Regions from separate parts of the Clostridium sp. ATCC BAA-442 genome, predicted to be linked through region 2. Evidence: a T-box and tRNA genes for the amino acid it is inferred to sense, from the RefSeq annotation. Region 2 holds a T-box; the other holds one or more tRNA genes.

Region 1 (17,923 bases), on a different contig from region 2:
AGGTCGATTTCGCCGTTTTGGTCGGTGGTGAACTCCGCCGGGCCCCACGAACCGTCTACCGCCTCAATGCGGAACTTGGCGTTGGGGATCACCTTGGAGGGGTTGGCGCTGTCCACCTTGACCAGCCAGATGCCGGGCTTCTGATCGTTGAAAAAGTATAGCTCTTTGATGCCGTCCCCGGCGGAGAGTTCGATCTCCTGGGGCGTGGAATCCACCAGATGTCCACTATCCCCAGTGTCCACCTCCTGGACGCGGTAGGTGCCCGGCCGGCAGTCCGTCAGCAGGATTTCTCCCAAAGCGTCTGTCTCATAGTCCCCCAGCAGCTCCCCATCCCGCCAGATGCGGAAGGTGACGCCGGACATGGTCTCATGGCTCTCTCGGTCGTACTTGATAATCTTCAGGCCGGGCAGGGCCTCGTTCTTCAGGGTGTAGGTGACGCAGTCCCCTGCCACCACAGTGGTGGTATAGGTCTGGGGATCCCGCTCCCACCCCTCCGGGGCGGACAGTTCCCGGATTTCGTATGCCCCCGGCTTCAGCTTCGTGAAGGTATAGGAACCTCCGGTGCCGGTGGTACCGGTATAGGTCGCGCCGCTCTCAATGTGCTTGATCTGAATCCGTGCCCCGGCCAGGCTGGCTCCGGTGGCCTCGTCAATCTTCTCAATCCGCAGATCGCCATAGGGTTCGTTTTCAAAGGCGACTTCGGCCACCTCACCATACTTCACAGTGACCTGCTTGACCGGCTCCTCGTCCAGCAGATGATACTCCGGGGGTACCCGCTCATAGATGGTGTAATTGCCCACTTCGGTGAGAGGGATAGTGATGGAACCGGATTCCGGCGTGGTGTAGACGCCGATGGTGTCCCCGTCCGGGCCCACCACCTCGAAGGTGGCGCCTGATAGGGTGACAGTGGTGCCCGCCTCATACTTGGTGATCTTGAGGGCGGTTTCGCTGGGAGGGGGCGTAGGCTCGTCTGGGTCATCCGGCTCGTCGGTATCCGAATAGTTAGAGATGGCGTTTCGCAGCAGGCTGGTTTGGGGATCGGTATCGCAAAGATAGCTCTGGAGCTTGCCGTATTCATCCGTTTCCTGGCAGAGGGCATAATAAACGGCGTAGCGGTAGACATCAGCAGAAAGGGTAAGCTGGACGCTGCCGCTCCGTCCCTCCACGCTGGCCGCCGGATACAGCACCTTAAATTGTCCACTGTAGCCGTCTCCGGTATTGGAGACCTTGACCTGGGTAATATCCTGTCCGTTCATGTCTGTAATTCTGGTGCCATCAGGTACGTCACCGGGATTTTGAAACTGGATATTGACGATATGGTTTACCACCCAAGTATCCGAGGTGGCAGTAAATACCTGCTGGAGATATGCTTCTCCGTCAAGGGTGACAGGGTACGCCTGCTCCCGGTCTGGAGTGACCGTAATTTGGGGTTCAGCCACATGATCCCAGGTCATGCCTTGGGTATAAATCCTGGTTGTGGCATCCAGAAGCTTTTCTCCAATTGTGCGTTCTGAGCCGGTAAGGCCGGGGGCCACGGTGATGTCGTTGATGTCCCACTCGGGGATCAGGTAACACCACAGGGCAATCTTGCCGGCGTAAAAGGCCTGATATTTGTTATCCAGCCCCAGTTCCTCCAAGGAGCGGTGGGGGTACATATTGGCAATCAGCCCCACTACCTTGGGATCGCTGGCCTTCTCCTCAGCCAGATAACGGATACTCTCCCCCTCGGGAACCGTTTGGGGTACGCCGTACTGGTTGGGGTTGACACAGTATGCCGGGATCTCCTGTTGCTTGCCCTGCGCATTTTCATATAAAAAGTAGGTATAAGATTGGGTCTGCACCTTGCCATTGACAGCCAGATAGTTCATGGAATATCCGCCGCTATAAATGTCCAGTTCGCCCAAAGCCTCTTCCGGAGTAGATGCCGCAACAGCGGATAAAGGCAGCATGCCTATGATTAGGACAGCTGTCAGCAGGAGCGATATTACTTTTTTCACAATATTTCCTCCTCGGTGGATTTAAACAAAGTAAAAAACGCCCCGAAACGGTTCGTGATTGGCCGTTTCGGAGCGGTAACACATCGTTTTGCTATTTTTGCTATGGGTGGTTACATGCCCATTACATTGTATTCGGTATAGAGGTATTTCCCATTTTTATAGACATCCCATGCCTCCACCTCAAACCGGGCCATTGGGGCGGAGTAGAAGACGCGGGTGAGCTGTTCGTCCCGCCAAGGCCAGAACGTCTGCACACCGCTGGACTCTGTAATCCCCATAGACAGGCGTAAGATGGGATCCCCCTTAGAGTTGAGCTTAAGGGTTCCAGCCTCCCATAAGTCCGGGCAGTTAGGTACGGCATTATACAAGGTATACAGCATCCGCCGGGTCTCATAGAGGTTCAGGATATGAAGTCTATCCCCAGTTTGGCTCTGGAAACGCAACACCTTCACTTCCGGCAGCTCCAGCTCTGGGAACTGGTTCCAGTCACAAGTCGGCGTGGGCAGCGGGGCCAGGGGCTCCCATAACTTCAGATCGGTAATCTCATAGGTGGTACCGTCATCGCAGAGCACCTTGTCTCCCTCCTGTAACCGGAGGGGCTCGTCCGACTGGGGGATGACGACCACCCCGGAGGGGGCGGGCGCCGCGCTTTCCTCTGTGTAAGGGGAGCTGGTGTCTACCAGGACACGGTTGGCGCCCTGGTCATACGCCACGCCGAAGTCTACCGCCCGGCCGACATCCCGGAGCTGCACATAGTTGTGGCCGTGGATGACATACGCTTCCAGATCCACCTGTTTCCCGTCCACATAGAAGGTTTGGGTGCTTGGGGCTGCAGTGAGGGCAGCCACCCCCGCCGATGCTGGCCCTGCCAGGGCCGCGCCGGCCAAGGCACCTGCCAATACTGCTGGAATAAGCTGTTTCCTTTTCATACGGTTGACCTCCTTCTTTCCTCTGCTGTTCTTGTGTTCCTTACAGCAACAACATACCGGAAATCTGGGGAAAAGTCTACAGCAAAGAGCAGTCCCCTGTGGAGAAAATGAGCCCGGAAACTCAAGCAGGTTACACAACCTCCACCGCCTGCACCTGCCAGCGGTAGGCCCTCTGATTACGCACGCAGGTGTAGAGAGTGAGCATGTTCTCGATAGAAGGGGCGGTGCCGCTGGTATCCGTCTCCTTGACCTTCTGTACACTGGTGACCTCATAGGTGCGGACGCCCAGCTTGGTGGTCCAGGTGATGGTATCTCCCCGTTCCAGGGTGTGAAGATCCCCAAAGTCATCCCGTACCCCCCGGTTGTGCCCGGCGATGGCGCAGTTTCCATCCCAGATGCTGGTGCCTTTGAAATGTCCCGCGCCCTTCATGAGCGTGGAGCTGTCTGTACCCTCATAGACCCGCACGCTCAGGCCGATGGCGGGGATTCTCAATGTCCCCAGGTATCCGCTGGAATAGTAGAGATCCGAGGTCACCGGGGTATAGCCTAGGGAGGTGGTCTGCTCCTCCTCGGTAGCCGGAGTGGAGCTGTTGGTATCTACAGAGGGCGGGAACACGATGGGTGTCCCGCTGCCGTTGACGGTGCCCACTGCCATGCCCTCCGGGGCCAGGTTGGGGGTAAGCCAGGTTCCGGTGTTCAGGGTATCCGCACTGGCGCTTCCAAAGCCCGGCGGGATGAGGGCGGCATTCTTGCTGATGTCCTCATTTTTCAGGGCCCCGCCATCTGCCGTATGTACCACCTCTACCGAGGTGGACTTGCCGTAGTCCGGCCCCTCCGGCGCGTCAATGGCGTAATCTAAAGCACCCGCCGGGGTGGCCATAGCTGCCGTCAGGCAGGCGGCCAGGCAAAGGGTGGTCAGCTTCTTCATTCCGTATCCTCCTCCTTGGATTCCCGGCGCCGTTTGACGAACAGGCAAGCGCCGATCACACCGCCCACAACAAAGACCACGCCCAGCGGGAGCAGGATGGCCGCCCAGTTGAACTGGGACAACCCGATCCCGGCCTCCTCCACAGATACGACGGGTTCCAGCGGTTCCCCCTCAAAAATGGCTACATAGCGCACCCGGTTCAGGGCGATGCGGCTGACGGTACCGGTGTAGTCTGCCGTGACGGTATATCCGGTGACATAGCTGCTGGTGGCGGTGCCGGTATAGGTGGCCACGGCGGTGTAGCGGTCTCCAATGGCGTAGCCGGACATGCCGGTGGTGTTATCCGTCCGCCAGTCAATGTTCTGGAGGGTGAGGGTACGCCCGTCCTCCTCAATGCTCTTGGGGATGTTGGCGGTGTCCTGGCTGGCCAGGTTGGGGTAGGAGCGGGTGGCGGACACCTCCCGGGTGGAGCTGCCGTAGCCCGCCGCCTCCACCTGGACAGTGTCCAGCTGAAGGGCCAGGGTACCGGACAGGCCGTCCTCTGTGACGAACTCCTTCTCCTGGGGCAGAAGGGTCAGGATGGACTCCATATCCTTGCTTTTACTCTCCAACGATACCGTCTCCGTGTGCGGACGGCTCTCATGCTCCGGCAGCTCCTGCTGGAGCAGGTCTGTCAGGGTGTAGTGGAAGCCGTCCTGCTCAAAGTCCGACCGGGGGATACCGGCAGGGTCCTGTTCCGGGGAGAGGTCATAGACCTTGCGGATCTCCGTGCCGTCCTCACTGCGTGTGACGGAGGTTGGGTAACAGACCTGCACCTTGGGCACTTCGGGGAAGGGCTCCGCCGCCAGGGCGGTGGGGAGCAGCGCCGCGGCTATCAACAGGCCGGCGGCGCATCTCAGAATGGTGTGTTTCACGATTGGGTTCCTCCTTCACATTTTGTCATATTTTGCTCCAGCCGCTCCAGGGTGCGCCGGGCCAGGAGTCGGAACTCCCAGGGCTCCAGCTCCAGGGGGCGGTAGTCGCCTTTGTCCGTGATGCCGTCCGCCCGCACCTTGAGCACCAAGGGCAGGACGGCGGCAGGTTCCTTGAGCACCGTGGGGGCCAGCCAGCCCTTGCCGGCCAGGTACACCCACCGGAGGGCGGAGGCAGGATTGTCGGGCACATCGGGCCAGAGGTATTTCCTCGCCAGCTTCTTGCGTCGCTGCTTTTTGTTGACGGGGATGGGTGCCAGGATTTTGCCCTCTATCTGGTAGCGGAGACCCAGGGCCTCCATACAGGTGCGGACGGCTTGGCGGGCCTCCAAAGTGTCTGCCCAGGCGGGCAGCGGCTCCCCCAGCTCTGTGGCCAGCACATCCTCCCCCTCCGAATCTCCCGGGAGTAGGGGCACATTCTTTACCAGCTCCAGCACGTGGAATCCGTCCGTCAGGCCCAGCACCTTCCGCTTGGTAATGGGGATGCCCCGGTAGTGCGCCAGGGCCTCCTCCAGCTCCGGGCGCTGCCGGACCGTCCAGCCTTTCTGTAGGAAGCCGCTCCGGCCCAGCCGCAGGTCGTCCATGGTGTAGTAATGCAGGTTCATTGGGCGTCCTCCTCCCGGGCCAGCAGGGCGCCCAGCCCGAACAAATCCACGCCGCAATGCTCCAGCATGTCCAGGAACTCCGCGTCATAGGATCGGAATACCTCAGACGCCCTTTTGCACGGCGTACCGCTGGACGGACGGCTGTCCAGGGCCAGACGGACAACCATGCCGACGTTCAGATCGTGGAGCAGCCGGATGGTCTCCAGCCGCTCCCTTGCAGTACCCTCCTGCCGGGTGAGCACGATGCAGCCGTGCTCTGTATGCAGGGTCAGCCGCTCCGCGTCCTCCAGTCCGGAGAGCTGGAGGGCGGCCCGGGGGATGGCCAGGGTCTTCTTGCTTGTGTCATGGCAGATGGTAAATTTCATCTTCTGTTTTCACCTCGTATTCTTAGTCCTGCGGCCAGTCCCACACCCGGGGCAGCCGCCCGGTGGGGGCGGACAAGATCCGCAGCTCCGGCCGGTCACTGGACACCAGTCCGGGGTTATCCAGCAGGGAGAGCTGGCGGTTGAGCATGGGGCCGGGGTCAAAGTTGGTCATGAGCAGCTCATGATACACAGAGTCCTCCTGCCGGGCCATGGGGTTGGGGCGGTCAAAGCCCACAATGTAAAAGTCCGGGGCGAAGAGGTCCAGAATGTCCGGATGGCTGTTATAGGACAGAACGATGTGGCTGTCCCGCGCCGCCGGGGCGCACAGGCAATCGTGGAGTCGGACGTGGTCCCGGAGGTCGAAGGAGGGGGCGTACATCCTCTCCGCCTCCAGATAGGGCGGGTCCGCGTAAATCACCGCGCCGGGCCGGGCGTACTGCCGGACCACATCGCAGCAGTCCTTGTTCTCCACCACCACGCCCTGGAGTGCGTCTGAGGCGCGTCGGAGCAGTCCGAGGAAGCGGCGCAGCTCCACGCTGCGCCCGCCGAAGCTGTTTCCGGTGGCACTGTAGCTGTACCGGATGCTCAGATAGTAGGCCGCAGCCCGCTGTACGTCCGGCAGGTTGGCCCGGCCCACCAGGAGCTTCTTCACCGCCTGCCTGTCCATGGGCGGGAAGTAGTCCTCTGTGATCTGGAGCTCCTCCTCCAGGTAGTCCATGGGGTCATACTCGTGGTTGAGGAAGCGGAGCACCACCTCGAAGTCCGCCCGGGCATGGAGGGGCAGGAAGTCCAGCTCCCTGAGCAGCGCCAGGGGCCGGTCCCTGGCACAGCGGAACAGGTTGACCAGATCCACATCCACGTCGTTATACACCCGGAGCGGGGCATACCCGACGCCCAGACCCAGAGTCACCGCGCCGCTGCCGCCGCAGACCTCCAGCAGGCGGGGCGCCTTCCTGGGGAGCAGTTGAAAGATATAGGGGAGCAGGAACAGCTTCCCGCCTACCCAGGGGAAGAAGGGCTTAGCGATCCGCCTCACCTCCCCCGGGCAGACGGAAGGCGCCCATGGCCCGGATCATGCCCGAGGATGCCATCCGCAGCCCGAGCTCCATCCTTTGGAGCTGAAGGATTGTGGTATACACCTCCCCGCTGTTTGCGGGGTAGAAGTAGCCGGTGCGGTCGCTGCAGATAGGCTCCCCGTTTACCCGCAGGTTGTGGACCAGCTTCCGCAGCTCTGTCCCGCTGGTACGGAACACCTTCACCAGCCTCTCCCCGCCCACGGCGTTCCGCTGGCCAAGGCAGTGCTTCTTCAGGTACTTCAGAAGCTCTTTTTCTTTTTCTCTCATGACGTCCTCCTCTGGGCCGTCCTCCCGAAAAAGGGCACAAAAAACAGGGGCCGCTGTCCCCTCCGGGAAAACGGCCCCTGTTTCGTTTTGATATAGATTTGATCTGGGGTTACATCTGCTGCATCTGCATAGGCGCCCGAATCTGAGCATGCGGGCCGAGAATGTAGGCCCTGCCGTCCGCTGTCTGGGTATAGCCCTTGTTCCGCAGCAAATCCAGCCCGTACTGTTCCAGGTTGAAGCAACCGGCAACTGCCGTGTCCAGCGTACTCCCTGCCGACCGCAGCTCCGCTTTCGCAACGTCCTGAAGCTGGTCTGTATATACCACATGGTAGCGGTTCAGGTGCTGAGCAACCTCCAGGGCTGCGGGCAGGGTGGTGCAGCCCTCATGCTCCAGGGCCCAGAGGTAGGTCTGGAGGAAATCTTTCTGCCCCTGGTTCTGTTCCTGGAGAATGAACCCTAGGTTCTGGCCGTCGTAGATCAGATCCTCCAGCCGGCCGGCATAGGCGTCCTCCAGCCCGGTGATGCCCGGCAGGCTGCACCGAGCTTCCAGCAGGGTGCACCCCCGGATGGTCTGTACGCCCAAAGCGTCCAGGGCCAGCTGGATCTCCCCCGGCCTCACGTCCATGATGTCGTTGTAGTCCGGCAGGGCCAGCCACACCCCATCCGGCACCGCGGAGGATGCCAGTTTCAGCCGTAGGCTCCAGCTGTAGTCCGGCTCCGGCAGGGCGATGCCGTCGTATACTTCTGGCTGCTCCCGCTCCGGGTATACCACATAGCAGCCTCCCACGAACAGGCCGGGGTGCTGTGCCTCATACTGCCTGCCCAGCTTGTCCAGGTCGATATAGTCCCGCAGCGCCAGAAGCCTTGTATCATTCTCCTCCAGGTAGTACAGGCCTAGATCCTCATAACTCTGGATGCCGCCCAACACCTCATACCCGTCCAGGCTGGTCAGCAGGCTGACCGCCTCTGTACTGTCCTGGGCGGGATGGCGCTGGAGGGCCGCGTCCAGGGCGATCCCCTCCCGCACCGTTAACATCTCCAGCCGTTCCCGCAGCCATGCCTGCTCCTCCGGCCTACCTGGGAGCTTTGTCAGTTCTTCTCTGTTCAATCGTCGTCACCCCATCCCCATGCCGCCCAGCATACGCTGGGGTGGCAGCGGTTCCTGCACCGGCCGGCCATCCACCCGGGTTAGCAGGCCGTAGTCTGTCAGCTCGCCCCCGTACTGCTGGATCAGCGCCTCGCCGTAGCCGTAGAGGTTCAGGTACCGGCACAGCAGGGCGGCATTCTCCTCCCCCATGGAGCGGCGCAGCTCCCCACGGGCCACGTCCTCCGGGGAGGCGGCGGCCCAATTCAGATTGTAGGCGTCCAGCCGTTCTGTCAGGGCCATGGCATCCTCCAGGCTGGTGGGAGGCGACGCCTCCAGTACCGCCTTGTACTTGATCAGCTTCAGCGGCTCCCGGTCCTCCAGCACGGTCAGCCGGATGGCCAGGCAGTTCAGGGTATCCAGCCGCTCCGGCGTGGCCCACGCTTCCGGAATCTGGGGCACCAGGCTGTGGAAGGCGGTGACGGTGCAGTTGGAGATGCCCACAGCCTCCATCTGGTCACGCACCTCCACCAGCTCCTGTCCGGCAGGGAGGGTGAGCTCCGCCCGTTCCTCCCCGAGCCGGAGCTCCAGCCGAAAGAAGCCAGTCGGGGCCTCCGGCGCGCTGCGGGGTTCCTGGCCCTTTTCGGGCTTCCAGTTCCCATCCGGTACCACATACCCCTGCCTGGTGAATACACCGCCCTCCGACTGACGGACCCGGCGGCCCAGGAGCCGGAAGTCCAGCAGTTCAAACACCTTGTCCGGCACATCCTTCACCTCGGGGATGGAACCGTTTGCCGCGTAAACCCGGCCCAACGAGGCGTCATCCGTGGCCTCGGGCACCACCTGGCAGTGCTCCGCCTGTTCCGCCAATGCGGCAAACATGCGCAGAGGGATGATACCGCTCCGGCTGCTTTCCAGCCTAACCAGCCCCTCGAAAGCAGTGCGCTGCCGGCTGTCCAGGCTGGCCAGCCGCTCCGCCAGGGCGTTGAGCGCCGGGAAATCCTCTCCCGACTGGAGGGTGGGAAACAGGCAGGTGAACTCCCCGTAATCCCCTATCTCCCAGAGAATGGCCGTATCCGGCGCCGGCCGCAGCCGATCCCAGGCGTCCAGCACGGCGTAGGGCTCCGCGGGAAGCGCCAAGGTGGTGTAGGCCCCGTTGTCCGGGTTGGACAGGGCCACCTCAAACACCTTATTATCCAAATGCCATTCCCCCCATCGTCGTTCCGTGTTTTATATCCTTCGCCTCGCCCTGCGGACAAGGCTCACTCATTCCGCAGGAACTCCTCTCCCCTCCGAACCCGCTGTGCTGGGCTTCGGTGGGGATCCCGTCATCGGGTGACTCCTGGACCTGCTGCGGCCCGAACCGCTCCGCCTCCGTCTGGATGCTCCAGCCCTCCGATTGCCACAGGTGGACGTAGAGCTCCCCACCGTCCACCTGGATCTCCCGCTGCTCGAACCCCTCGCCCCAGCCGTCTGACGCCTGGCCGCTGAGGTAGCCCTTTAGGCTTGTCAGTTCCTCCGGAGAGAGCCGACCGATGACCTGGCACTCGGCCACACCCCACAGCCGGCCGGCCCGGACCTCTGCCGTAATCACGGCGGAGCGCACCTTGGCGTCCAGGCTGTCCTGCTTACCATACCAGTGCATGAGCCCCCGCTCCGTCTCCTCCGGCATCCGGTTTTTTACCAAGGCGCTCAGGATGCTGCCCTCATAGTCCAGAAGCGTTCTGCCGTCCCATTCCTCACCCGTCTCATCCCAATCTCCCCACTCATTCCGGGCATAGAAGCTGGCGGTGAGGGGCATGTACAGCTTGAGCAGACTTGGTTCCGGCGGGTGGACGGAGAACATCTCCTCCCCAAGGGTCAGGATACGTTCACCTCCATCGCTCTGCCGGACATGAAACCGGCCCTCGTCATCGATGTGCTCCAGAGTACCAGCCTCCTTCAACGTGTTTCTGGGATCATCCAGCTTCCAGGTCTGGATCCGGCTGCCCGCGGGGAACTGGCCCCGTAGGAAATCCAGCCACTCCTTCGATACATCCTGCATAATGATCTGCCTCCCTTCATTTTGCCGCAAGTGTCATTCGGATAGAAAAGGGCGGCTTCCAAAGCGGAAGCCGCCCTTCAACGGGGTTCTTGCGCATGCTCTGTTTTCTCTGATGGTTCATAGCTCTTTCCCGCCCTTTCTTCTGGTAAGCACACAACATACCACAGTGTGCCCGTGATATCCAGCAGTTTTTCACATCTGCTGGATGGCCGCCTGACGCTGGCTTCGCTCCAGCCACAGGGGATGATAAGCTATCTCTGTGATACCCAGGTCTGCATTGCAGGTGATATGGGCAGCCACGGCAGGGCAGGCCGGCGAGAGCTGGAACAACGCCTCGGTGAGCTCTGAGCCCAGGCCGTCCAGGATACAGTGGGGCCCGCCGGGCTTTTCGGCAAACTCCGGTTGATCCATGGTGAGGCGGGCCATGGCCTGGGTGGCGGATATGCCTGTTTCCCGGCCGTATGTGATGGCCCGCTTCAAGGCATGCTGCGGATTGAACCGCCCAAAGTCCATGGTGTAAAACCGCTGCTCCTGCCCGGACTCCGCAATGGTGCAGGTTGCAATCCGGCTGAGCTCCTCCGGCCGCTCCGGGCCAAAGAAGCCCATAAGCCGGCCCTCCTTTGCCAGGCCGGACACCTCTGCCGGTGTGCGCCCGGCCTGAAGGTAGACGGCAGCGGCGAACAGCTCGCTGGGCAGGGCGGCGTTTTGGTGCTGGATGATCTCATAGGCGCCCTGGAGGGTTTCCTCGCTGAAATTCCGCGCCACTACCCGCAGGGCGGTGAGCATATCGATGTACTCCGTCTCCGCACACTCCCGGTCAAAGCGGTACAGCGCCTCGGTGGTGACAGGGTTCGGCCTGGGAACCAGCTCATTGAGCTGCCGGATAAATTCTGTTTTCTGCATATTCTCTCCCCCTCGGTTCACATGGATAGCCCGCCCAGGGATGGCCCCTGGCTAGGCTGATTTTTGTCGGTCAGCAGTTGTACCAGGGTCTTCAAATCCTCCGGTGCAATCCGCTCCGCCGCCCGGCACAGCCGGTTGAGGCCATTGATGGACAGATGTTCCGATGGAATGCTGCGGATGACCTTGTCGGGCAGGGTGCTGCCCACTACCCTGGAGTGTACCTGGGGGCTGTCCCGTATACCGGTGCGACACAGGAGACGTTCCAGCCTGGCCGGGCTGTCCGGCAGAACCAGCAGAGTGCTCTGCCCCTCGCCGGAGGATGCCTCCAGGAGTATGACGAACTCCCGGTCAAGATAGTCCGGGAAGGGGCCGCCCTCCTTGTAGAGCTGTTCCAGCTCCATACCGTTATCATAGACCACCCCATAGGGGGTTACGGTACCGTGCTCGTTGAGGATCAACTTCAGGGCCTCCGCCCTGCCGTCTACCTGTTCCAGCTCGTCCACGGGCATGTGGCCGCCATGGAGCGTTAGGATGTGCGCCTTTCCGATGCCCTCTAGATCTGAGAATCTTGTAATTACCGTGGCCTGCTGGCAGCAGAAGGTAAGATTGATAAAGTCCGTCATATCAAACGTACCCAGCCTGACCGCCATAGCCTGGAACTGGGCGGCCTCATAGTCGTCAAAGCTGTCCAGCCGCCGGGCCAGGTAGTCCAGCTCGTCCAGATTGGCGCCCACCTTCTCCAGGCGCTTGAGGATGGGAAAGCCGCTCTCCAGCTCGTCCACCCGGCAGTCCCGTTTCAGGGGTGCTCCCAGTTCCATAGCGGCCAGGCATTCCAGGGTGCGCTCATATTCCATGACGGGGATGGGAAAGGGGATGGTCACCTGGCCATACTCCGGGTGCGCCACGTTGCTCAGGACACAGCGCAGCACCGGCTGTCTGTTCTGTGTGGTCACATCTGCTGCCCTCCCATCTCCTGGCCATGGCGGGCAATGTAATCCGCCAGCGGTCTGGGGTTCTCCTCCCCATACAGGTCATAGACCATATCGTCCACCGCCTTGCGCACCGCCGGGTCATCCGTCAGGGTCTCAAAGCGGAAGCCGGTCCCATCCTTTGTGGGCAGCTCCTCCCGGATGGTCCGGAGGTAATCCTGCGGGGCTGTGAACTCCATGTGTTCGCCGTTGGCAAAGGACACCCGGCCCACCGGCCTGTCCAGTGTCTGCTGGCGCAGGTCATAGCAGTAAAGATAGCACTGGTATTCCCCGGGGCTGGGGGTACACCGGAGGCAGAAGCGGTAGTCGCCCATCTCCGCCAGATACCCATAGCTCCGACCGTCCTCCGTGATGGCCCCGCCGTTCTGCCGGCAGAATTGGCCCATAGAGGGCAGATCCTTCAACGGCCCATCCTCCCGCACGGCGTCCACAAACTGCTGCAGGGCCTCCTTGAACTCCGGCGTGTTGAACTGCTCCCCATTGTGAGGCCACCAGGTATGGTAAAACCCCTTGCCGCTGGAGCCAAAGTCCATCCGGACATGGCCCACTGTACCCAATGATCTGTCTGTCTGGTCATCTGAGTAGAATAAGCTGGCCTCCTCACGGGTGGCCGGCCGCAGGGAAAAGCAGTTGCTATTTGGTTTCACCGCGAAATCACTCCTCTTTCACTTCTTGTGTCACCTGCCTGTCCGGGGCATTGAGCCGCCGCATCTCCGAGCGCAGGCACTTCCCGTCCTTTCCCCAGCAGAAGAAGCCGTTGGCGGGGTAGGGGCAGCCCACGCAGAGGGGGGAGCGGGTGCATACCGGCCTGGGCGGCGGTTCCGCCGGGTGCTCCGGGGCGTACGACTTGTGGGCGCAGAAATGAAATAAAATCTGGGCATAGAAAAAGGCGGCGCCTGATTTGGCGCTGCCCTCACATGGACGGTTCAAGATTTGCTCCCTACTTTCTATTAGATATTGCGCTGCCGCCGGCAGTTAGCCTCGCCCTGGGTCAGAGCGGCCTTTCCACTCCAGCGGAAGTAAACGGTCCTTCTCTGTCGCAAGGGCGAGGGGCTGTCCAAGGACAGCCCCTCCTGTATGCTTCCGTCTTAGGGCTTGGATAGCCCGCACTCTGCGATCCAACTATCCAGGTTCAGGCTTTCCGCCATGAGAAGGGCCAGCTTGTGCATCGCCGCCCGGTCTTGGGCATCCTCCAGCCTGGCCGTCGTCTCAAACAGGCCCCAGAGCAGTTCGGCAATCATCTTGCCGTCGTAAGGCTTCAGCAGTTCGCTGTTGGGCAGAGCGTCCTCGCTGCTCCCGCTGCGCAGAAGCTGCCGTTCTCTTTCAATCAGCTCCAGGCTGGCCTGCAGGCTCTCCCGGGGCACTCCCCAGGCTTTGGCAATCAGCTTCACGCCTGCCTCCATGGGAGCCTCATCCCCGATCTTGTCCGGCCCGCCCAGCGCCAGGGCATTGATTGCCTCCTCAGTTATCTGCTGAAGCAGCTTCTCCGGCGCGGGATGCTTCTCAATCTGTTTCATACGTGTGTCCTCCTCGTTATTTTTTGGTGGGCTTCTGACCACAACAATACCCGCTTTTGCGGGATAAAGCTATCACCATACGTAACGAAAAAAATGCCGCAAACCAAGCGATACCAACAATTTCTGTATAGAAAAAAGCGGCGCCTGATTTGGCACCGCCCTCATATGGACTGTCCAAGCTTCTGACTTTCGCTCTGCATCTGATCCTGGGTTCTTTCCGGCAGCTGGGCTGTGATCTGATCCAGGAGGCGCCGGCATTGGAACTCCTGCTGGTAGGAGGCGGGGCCCTCTCCATAGAGGAAGCCCTGCACCGCCTGGCGCAGCCCCTCCAGCTGCTCCCGGTCAAAGACCCGTTCCCTGGCCACCAGCCCGGAGCGGAGGGCGAAGTCCTCCCTGGCGCCCTGATAGTCCTCCATGTAGTAGTGGCCGTTGTTGACCCCGCTCCGGTCATAGTCCCGGGCCCAGGTGACGAACTGGGCCCCCAGCAGCGTCTCTGTCCCGGCCAGCACTGTGCCGTTGAACTCTGCCAGCACCCGGTAACCGTCCGCCAGGCCATCCGCCTTCAGAGGTGCGGCATTCTCCAGAAGTGTCATGTACTCCATCACCGTCCCCGCCGCCTCCGTGACCTGGGCCAGGGCGGCCTTTGCCCTGCTGGTGTCCACCCAGGTGGGGTCATACCGGACGACGCCGCTCTCCGTGACCCGGCACAGGATGCGGCCGTTCCACTCCACCGGGAGCAGGCCGTCCTCCTCCAGCGAACGGGGCAGCAGCTCCCGCCGTCGCAGGGCGTAGGACAGCTCTTCGAAATAGGTTTTGGCGGTCATATTCATATTCCTCCTTTGGACTCAGCGTCCTTTTTCGATTATCGTTCTGTACCCCTGCCCGGGAATTTCACCATACCATCATCTCTATAAAAATCTATTCAGCAAAGCGGACACAAAAGTGTGCGCCCTTTTTGAACTTCCTGGGCAACAAAAAAGCGCCGGTCTGATGGTTGTGAAACCAACAAACCGACGCGCTACTTTTTGTATATATTTTTTCCTCCATTTGGCGGCCTTGGAGCCTGAAAAAGGGCGCAGGGGAGGGTTAACCGGTATTTTATGGAGCAATCCGGGGGGCAATGTCCTTCTGTGGCTCCATAAACCTCGAAAATATCTTTTTTTCCAGAACGCAAATTTCAGGAAAATAAAAAAGCCACACCCTCTGATACTCTAAGCGTTCCGCTTAAAATATCCAGATTGGTGTGGCTTTATGGTGACCCGTCGGGGATTCGAACCCCGGACCCACTGCTTAAAAGGCAGTTGCTCTGCCGACTGAGCTAACGAGTCATTTGGCTGGGATGGCTGGGCTCGAACCAGCGAATGCGGGAGTCAAAGTCCCGTGCCTTACCACTTGGCTACACCCCAATCTGGCTGGTTCTAAAAGCAAAGGACCGGAGCGGACGCTCCGGCCCTTCCGCCTTAAGGGCTTATGGGGTGGGTGACGGGACTCGAACCCGCGACACTCGGAACCACAATCCGATGCTCTACCAACTGAACTACACCCACCATATCGAATGGCTTTAGAAAACGATGGCACGCCTGAAGGGACTCGAACCCCTGACCCACTGCTTAGAAGGCAGTTGCTCTATCCACCTGAGCTACAGGCGCTTATGGAGCGGGTGATGGGAATCGAACCCACGCGACCAGCTTGGAAGGCTGGGATTCTACCATTGAACTACACCCGCATGGGCGCTGATCTCTTTGGCATGTCAGCCAGAAAATAATAGCATATCTCCGCATTCTTGTCAATGCTTTTTTCGAAAGATCTCGCACTTTTTCCACCGCCATCGGCCTACTCCCGTCGCAGCCGGGGATACATGGCCCCGCTGCCGCAGACACGGAAAAAATGCCGCCTTTGGGCGGCATTTTTCTAGTCGTTGGAGAGCAAAATGCGGTCGTTGTCCAGGTTCTTCCCCGCGCCGGCACGGAAGCGCTCCAGCAGATCGTCCACGGTGAGGCCCTTACGCTCCTCTCCGCCGATGTCCAGCACCACCCGTCCGGCATCCATCATGAAGGTTCGGCTGCCCAGCTCCAGGGCGTTTTTCATGTTGTGGGTGATCATGAGGCAGGTAATGCGCTCCCCCTCCACGATTTCCCGGGTGAGGCGGAGCACCTTCTCCGCCGTGGCAGGGTCCAGTGCGGCGGTGTGCTCGTCCAGCAGGAGCAGCTTGGGGGGCACCATGGTGGCCATGAGCAATGTCAGGGCCTGCCGCTGACCGCCGGAGAGGAGGCCCACCGGCTGGCGCATCCGGTCCTCCAGGCCCATGTCCAGCCGGGCGAGCTGCTCCCGGAAGAACGCCTTGTCGGCCTTGGAGACCCGGCTGAAGAAGGCACGCTGGTGCTTGGCGGTGCGGAGATAGGCCAGGGCCAGGTTCTCCTCGATGGTCATGTGGGGGGCGGTGCCCCGCATGGGGTCCTGGAACAGACGGCCGATCTGGCGGCTGCGGCGGTAGGCGGGCAGATAGGTGATGTCCGCCCCGTCCAGGCGGATGGAGCCCTCGTCCACAAAGAAGTCCCCCGCCACGGCGTTGAAGAAGGTGGACTTGCCCGCGCCGTTGGAGCCCACGATGGTCACGAAGTCTCCCTCGGCCAGAGTCACGGACAAGCCGTCCAGGGCCTTCTTCTCGTTGACGGTGCCGGGGTTGAAGGTCTTGGAGACCTTGTTCAGTTCCAGCATTTACTTCTCCCCCTTTCGCCCGGCCAGGGCGCGGCGCTTTCTGGTCTGGAAAGCCCACCACTGCCGGATGGAGGGGGCCGCGATGGCCAGGGCCACCACCAAGGCGGTCACCAGCTTGAGGCAGTCCACTGGCACCACCTTGGTGTAAAGCACCAGAGCGTAAACGAGACGGTAGAGGATGCTGCCCGCCACTACCGCAATGGCTCCCCGGAACATGGCGCCCCGGCCCACGATGGTCTCACCGATAATCAGGCAGGCCAGGCCGATGACCACGATTCCGGTGCCGCTGTTGATGTCAGCTGTCTTCTGGGCCTGGCCCACTACTGCGCCGGACAGGCCGGTGAGGGCGTTGGCCACGCACAGGCCGATGGTGATGGTGAAATTGGGGTTGATGGAGGAGGAGCGCACCATGTCCCGGTTGTCGCCGGTGGCGCGGATGCTGAGGCCCAGCCGGGTGCCCAGGAAGGCCACCAGCAGCACACCCGCCAGCACGGTGATCCCCCCGGAGAGGAGGATGGGGTTCCAGTCGCCGCCGATGCCGGTGGCGCGGAAGAGGGTGAAGATGGTATCCTGCTTGAGCAGGGACTGGTTGGCCTTCCAGCCCATGGCCATGAGGTTTACGGTATACAGCCCCGTGTTGGTGACGATGCCCGCCAGGATGGAGGGCACTCCCAGCTTGGTCTGGAGGAAGGCGGTGACAAACCCGGCGCAGGCCCCGGCCAGCATGGCGGCGGGGATGGCCAGGAAGGGGTGTCCCGCGGCGGTGAGGGTCACCGACACGGCACAGCCCAGGACGAAACAGCCGTCGGTGGTCAGGTCGGCGATGTCCAGCACCCGGTAGCTTAGGAACAGGGCCATGGCCACCAGAGCGTACTGGAAGCCCAGCTCCAGGGCGGTTTGGGCGACGTAGAGCACGGAAAAACGCTCCTTTCACAGGCCAGCGCCCCCGGCGGGAGCCGGGGGGCTGGCTTTGGTTTGATCTCAGTCCTCAGTGGTGGTGACGGTGGTGACCTGTCCCAGGCTTTCAAAGACGGCGGGGTCGATGGCCAGGGCGGCGGCGGTCTCGGAGTTGACGGTGATCAGGCCGCCCGCCACCTGGTAATAGTCCTCCAGGCCGTCCATGCCCCCGGTCATGGCCTGGTAGGCCAGATCGGCCGTTTCGGCACCCAGGTCGGTGTAGTTGACGCCGCAGGTGGCAAAGGCGCCGTTGCGCACGAAGGAGTCGGCCCCGGTGTAGTGGGGGATGCCGGCGGCGATGAAGTCCTCATAGATGGCCAGCTCGGCGGCCATGATGATGTTGTCGGTGGGGGTGAAGACGGCGTCCACTCCGTCGGCAATCAGGGAGCTGGCGGCGGCGATGACCTCGTCGTTGGTGTTAGCGGTGGCCTCGGTGTAGGCCACGCCCTTGGCGTCCAGATAAGCCTTGGCATCCGCGATGGGCACCTCGGAATTGGGCTCGGACAGGGAGTAGAGCAGGCCCACAGACCCAATGTCCGGATTCTGGGTAAACATCATGTCCAGAATCTGATT
Region 2 (3,838 bases):
CGGCCTCGCTGCGGTTGCCTTCGACCACCGCGGCCTCGAACTTCTTGATGTCGGTCTTCAGCGCGGACTTAGCGGCCTTGTTCTGCGCAGCCTTGGTCTTGTTCACCAGGACACGCTTCTTGGCAGACTTAATATTCGGCAAACCAAACACCTCCTCCGATGACGTAATCGTTATTTACACAGTTTGCCCGTGCAGATTCTTATTTTAACAGCCATTCTTTAAAAATGCAACTCTTTTTTTGAACTTTTTTCACTTTTTTTGCATATGGAGGCGCTCTGCGCAAAAAATAGGGGCATCTGGTGTCATCAACACCACATCTTGGGGTATGGAGGGACGTATATGTTGAAACGGAGAACCGACCTGGCTCTGGAGGCCGCCCAGCTCTGGCAGGAGAGCGCCGGGGAGGCCGGGACGCTGCCGGGCGTGGAGTCGGAGGAGTCGACGCGGGAGGGCTATCCGGTGACCACCGTGCGCATCCGGGACGAGGCGGGCGCCCGGGCCCTGGGCAAGCCGGTGGGCACCTATGTGACCCTGGAGCTGGACGGCCTGGCCCGCCGGGAGGAGGACGCCTTCGGCCGGGCGGCGCGGGCCCTGGCGGCGGAGCTGGGGGCGCTGCTGGGCCTGGCGCCGGGCGCGCCCGCCCTGGTGGTGGGCCTGGGCAACCGGGCCATCACCCCCGACAACATCGGCCCCAAGGCTGCCGACCAGACCATGGTGACCCGCCACTTGGTGGAGCGGGTGCCGGAGCACTTCGGCTCCTTCCGGCCGGTGGCCGCCCTGGCCGCCGGGGTGCTGGGCACCACCGGCATGGAGAGCGGCGAGGTGGTCCGCGCCGTTGCGGAGCAGATCAAGCCCGCCTGCGTGGTGGCGGTGGACGCCCTGGCCTCCCGCAGCCTCCGGCGGGTCTGCCGCACCATCCAACTGGCCGACACCGGCATCACCCCCGGCTCCGGCGTGGGCAATGCCCGGGCCGCCCTCAACGCCGAGACCCTGGGCGTCCCCGTCATCGCCGTCGGCGTCCCCACCGTAGTGGACGCCGCCACCCTCACCTGCGACGTGCTGGCCGAGGCGGGCAAGGGGGAGCTGAACCCCGCCGCCCTCCAGGGCGGGGGGGACGGCCTGATCGTCACCCCCAAGGACATCGACACCCAGGTGCACGATCTGGCGAAGGTCATCGGATACGGGATCAATCTGGCCCTTCACACCGGCCTGACCATCGGGGACGTGGAGCTCTTTCTCAGCTAACCCGGGTCGGCCGCCCCGTCCGACACCTCGATCCGAAACACATTGATGGTGTCCACATCGGGGCAGCAGAACACCGCCGTGCCCGCCGGCTGGCCGGGGATGGCACCGCCATAGCGGAGAATATCCACATAGGGAAAGGCCACATGCATGGCCATGGGACAGAGCTTCCCCCGCTCCGTGTCAAAGTCAAAGCTCTCCCCCACCCGGTGTCCCCGGTGGCAGCCCCGCTTTCCCAGCCGGTCAATGAGGGTGATGCGAATCGCCGGACGCGCCATGGACAACAGCCTCCTTCTGTTTTTTATCCACATCATAGCACACAATGTGGATTTTGTCTCCCCCGCTTCTTGATCTTTTCCCCCGGCGGGCATACACTCTGAGCAGAGAGGAGTGCTGCCCATGGACGCCTGCCTGGACTATCTGCGGGAGAACGGGGCCGAGCCGGCCCTGGTGATCGACCCACACACGGTGGTCACCGCCCCCTGGACCACCTTCAAGTGCCAGTTCGGCTGTGAGAATTTCGGCAAAAACCACTGCTGCCCGCCGGAGGCCCCGGACTACGCCCGCACCCGGGCCGTGCTGGACAGCTTTTCCACCGGCATCCTGTTCCGGGTCCACCACTGGAACGCCACCGCCATGGCCGCCGAGGGGGCCAGGCGGCTCTTTCTGGACGGGTACTACAAGGCCTTGGCCTTCGGCAGCGGGCCCTGCAAGCTGTGTCCCTCCTGCGCGCCCGAGGGGTGCCGCTTCCCCGGGAAGGCCGTCCCCGCCATGGAGGCCTGCGGCATCGACGTGTTTGCCACCGCCCGCGCCCACGGCCTGGAGGTGCGCACGCTCCGGGTGTTGGGGGAGGAACGGAACCATTTCGGCCTGATTCTGGTGGAATAGGCCCCGAAACGCCTTGACGGCGGGCGGTTTGCGTGATACAATAGCGGCCAGAAACAGGCATTGACCGGGAGGAGTACCCCGTCCCACCGTCCCAAGAGAGGAGCCGTCTGGTGCAAGGCTCCGGCGGAGGCAGGGGAAGGCGCCCGCCAGCCGCGGGGAGGAAATGCCCCGCCGGTCCCCCGCCGTTACCGGGTTTGAGCGCGGGGCCTCTGCCCCGAATTCAGGTGGCACCACGGAGTTTACTTCGCCCTGAGCCGTTCGGCTCAGGGCGTTTTTTTCCGCGCAGAATAAAGCGAAAAGGAGCTTATGGATATGAAGAACACCGAAAAGACCATGGATCAGATCGTGGCACTGTGCAAGGGCCGGGGCTTCGTCTACCCCGGCAGCGAGATCTACGGCGGCCTGGCCAACTCCTGGGACTACGGCCCCCTGGGCGTGGAGCTGAAAAACAACGTCAAGCGGGCCTGGTGGAAGAAGTTTGTCCAGGAAAACCCCTACAACGTGGGCCTGGACGCCGCCATCCTCATGAACCCCGAGGTGTGGGTGGCCTCCGGCCATGTGTCCACCTTCAACGATCCCCTCATCGACTGCAAGGCCTGCAAGATGCGCCACCGGGCCGACAAGCTCATCGAGGGCTGGTGCGCCGAGAATGGCCGCGACGACGTGAATGTGGAGGCCATGACCAACGAGGAGCTGGTGGCCTTCATCCGGGACAACGGCGTGACCTGCCCCGGCTGCGGCAAGGCGGACTTCACCGACATCCGCAAGTTCAACCTCATGTTCAAGACCCACCAGGGCGTCACCGAGGACAGCAGCACCGAGGTCTACCTGCGCCCCGAGACCGCCCAGGGCATCTTCGTCAACTTCCCCGCCATCCAGCGCACCACCCGCAAGAAGCTGCCTTTCGGAGTGTGCCAGGTGGGCAAGTCCTTCCGCAACGAGATCACCCCCGGCAACTTCATCTTCCGCATCCGGGAGTTTGAGCAGATGGAGCTGGAGTTCTTCTGCCAGCCGGGCACCGATCTGGAGTGGTTCCAGTACTGGCGGGAGTTCTGCCGCAAGTGGCTGGTGGATCTGGGCCTGAAGGAGGAGAACCTCCGCCTGCGCGACCACGAGCCCGAAGAGCTGGCCTTCTACTCCAAGGCCACCACCGACTTCGAGTTCATGTTCCCCTTCGGCTGGGGCGAGCTGTGGGGCGTGGCCGACCGCACCGACTACGACCTCAAGCAGCACCAGGAGCACTCCGGCAAGGATCTCACCTACTTCGACCAGGAGAAGAACGAGCACTATATCCCCTACGTCATCGAGCCCTCCCTGGGCGCCGACCGCGTGACCCTGGCCTTCCTGGTGGACGCCTACGACGAGGAGATCGTCGGCCAGGACAAGAAGGGCAACAACGACGTGCGCACCGTCCTGCGCCTCCACCCCGCCCTGGCCCCCTTCAAGTGCGCCGTGCTCCCCCTCAGCAAGAAGGAGGTGCTCTCCGGCCCCGCCCAGCAGCTGCGGGACGAGCTGGCCCGCGACTTCATGGTGGACTATGACGACACCGGCTCCATCGGCAAGCGCTACCGCCGCCAGGACGAGATCGGCACCCCCTTCTGCATCACCCTGGACTTCCAGACCGTGGGCGACGACACCACCCCCGCGGACCACTGCGTCACCATCCGGGAGCGCGACTCCATGGAGCAGGTGCGCATCCCCATGAGC

What was found. A T-box is a leader RNA that pairs with one kind of tRNA and senses whether it is charged. The one in region 2 lies ahead of ACESY8_RS17970 (glycine--tRNA ligase), so its partner is inferred to be a tRNA-Gly.
Region 1: it encodes a tRNA-Gly, which carries the amino acid that the T-box ahead of ACESY8_RS17970 (glycine--tRNA ligase) is inferred to sense. The anticodon was not compared.

Annotation. Positions count from the first base shown of each region.
Region 1 covers NZ_CAXSQB010000005.1:91,713-109,635, forward strand. Annotated here, with positions in the region: gene ACESY8_RS03720 (SpaA isopeptide-forming pilin-related protein) at 1-1,997, opposite strand, end outside; gene ACESY8_RS03725 (hypothetical protein) at 2,108-2,926, opposite strand; gene ACESY8_RS03730 (class D sortase) at 3,057-3,854, opposite strand; gene ACESY8_RS03735 (cell wall anchor protein) at 3,851-4,768, opposite strand; gene ACESY8_RS03740 (hypothetical protein) at 4,765-5,430, opposite strand; gene ACESY8_RS03745 (hypothetical protein) at 5,427-5,795, opposite strand; gene ACESY8_RS03750 (DNA adenine methylase) at 5,818-6,831, opposite strand; gene ACESY8_RS03755 (hypothetical protein) at 6,815-7,138, opposite strand; gene ACESY8_RS03760 (hypothetical protein) at 7,248-8,246, opposite strand; gene ACESY8_RS03765 (antirestriction protein ArdA) at 8,253-9,422, opposite strand; gene ACESY8_RS03770 (DUF4314 domain-containing protein) at 9,415-10,266, opposite strand; gene ACESY8_RS03775 (hypothetical protein) at 10,459-11,169, opposite strand; gene ACESY8_RS03780 (hypothetical protein) at 11,187-12,122, opposite strand; gene ACESY8_RS03785 (hypothetical protein) at 12,119-12,805, opposite strand; gene ACESY8_RS03790 (hypothetical protein) at 12,813-13,088, opposite strand; gene ACESY8_RS03795 (hypothetical protein) at 13,247-13,675, opposite strand; gene ACESY8_RS03800 (hypothetical protein) at 13,837-14,499, opposite strand; tRNA gene ACESY8_RS03805 (tRNA-Lys) at 14,928-15,003, opposite strand; tRNA gene ACESY8_RS03810 (tRNA-Gln) at 15,007-15,081, opposite strand; tRNA gene ACESY8_RS03815 (tRNA-His) at 15,147-15,222, opposite strand; tRNA gene ACESY8_RS03820 (tRNA-Arg) at 15,248-15,324, opposite strand; tRNA gene ACESY8_RS03825 (tRNA-Gly) at 15,328-15,401, opposite strand; gene ACESY8_RS03830 (ABC transporter ATP-binding protein) at 15,587-16,393, opposite strand; gene ACESY8_RS03835 (ABC transporter permease) at 16,394-17,308, opposite strand; gene ACESY8_RS03840 (ABC transporter substrate-binding protein) at 17,375-17,923, opposite strand, start outside.
Region 2 covers NZ_CAXSQB010000066.1:12,470-16,307, forward strand. Annotated here, with positions in the region: gene rpsT (30S ribosomal protein S20) at 1-142, opposite strand, end outside; gene gpr (GPR endopeptidase) at 341-1,246, shown strand; gene ACESY8_RS17960 (TIGR04076 family protein) at 1,243-1,521, opposite strand; gene ACESY8_RS17965 (DUF2284 domain-containing protein) at 1,643-2,131, shown strand; T-box leader at 2,183-2,386, shown strand; gene ACESY8_RS17970 (glycine--tRNA ligase) at 2,444-3,838, shown strand, end outside.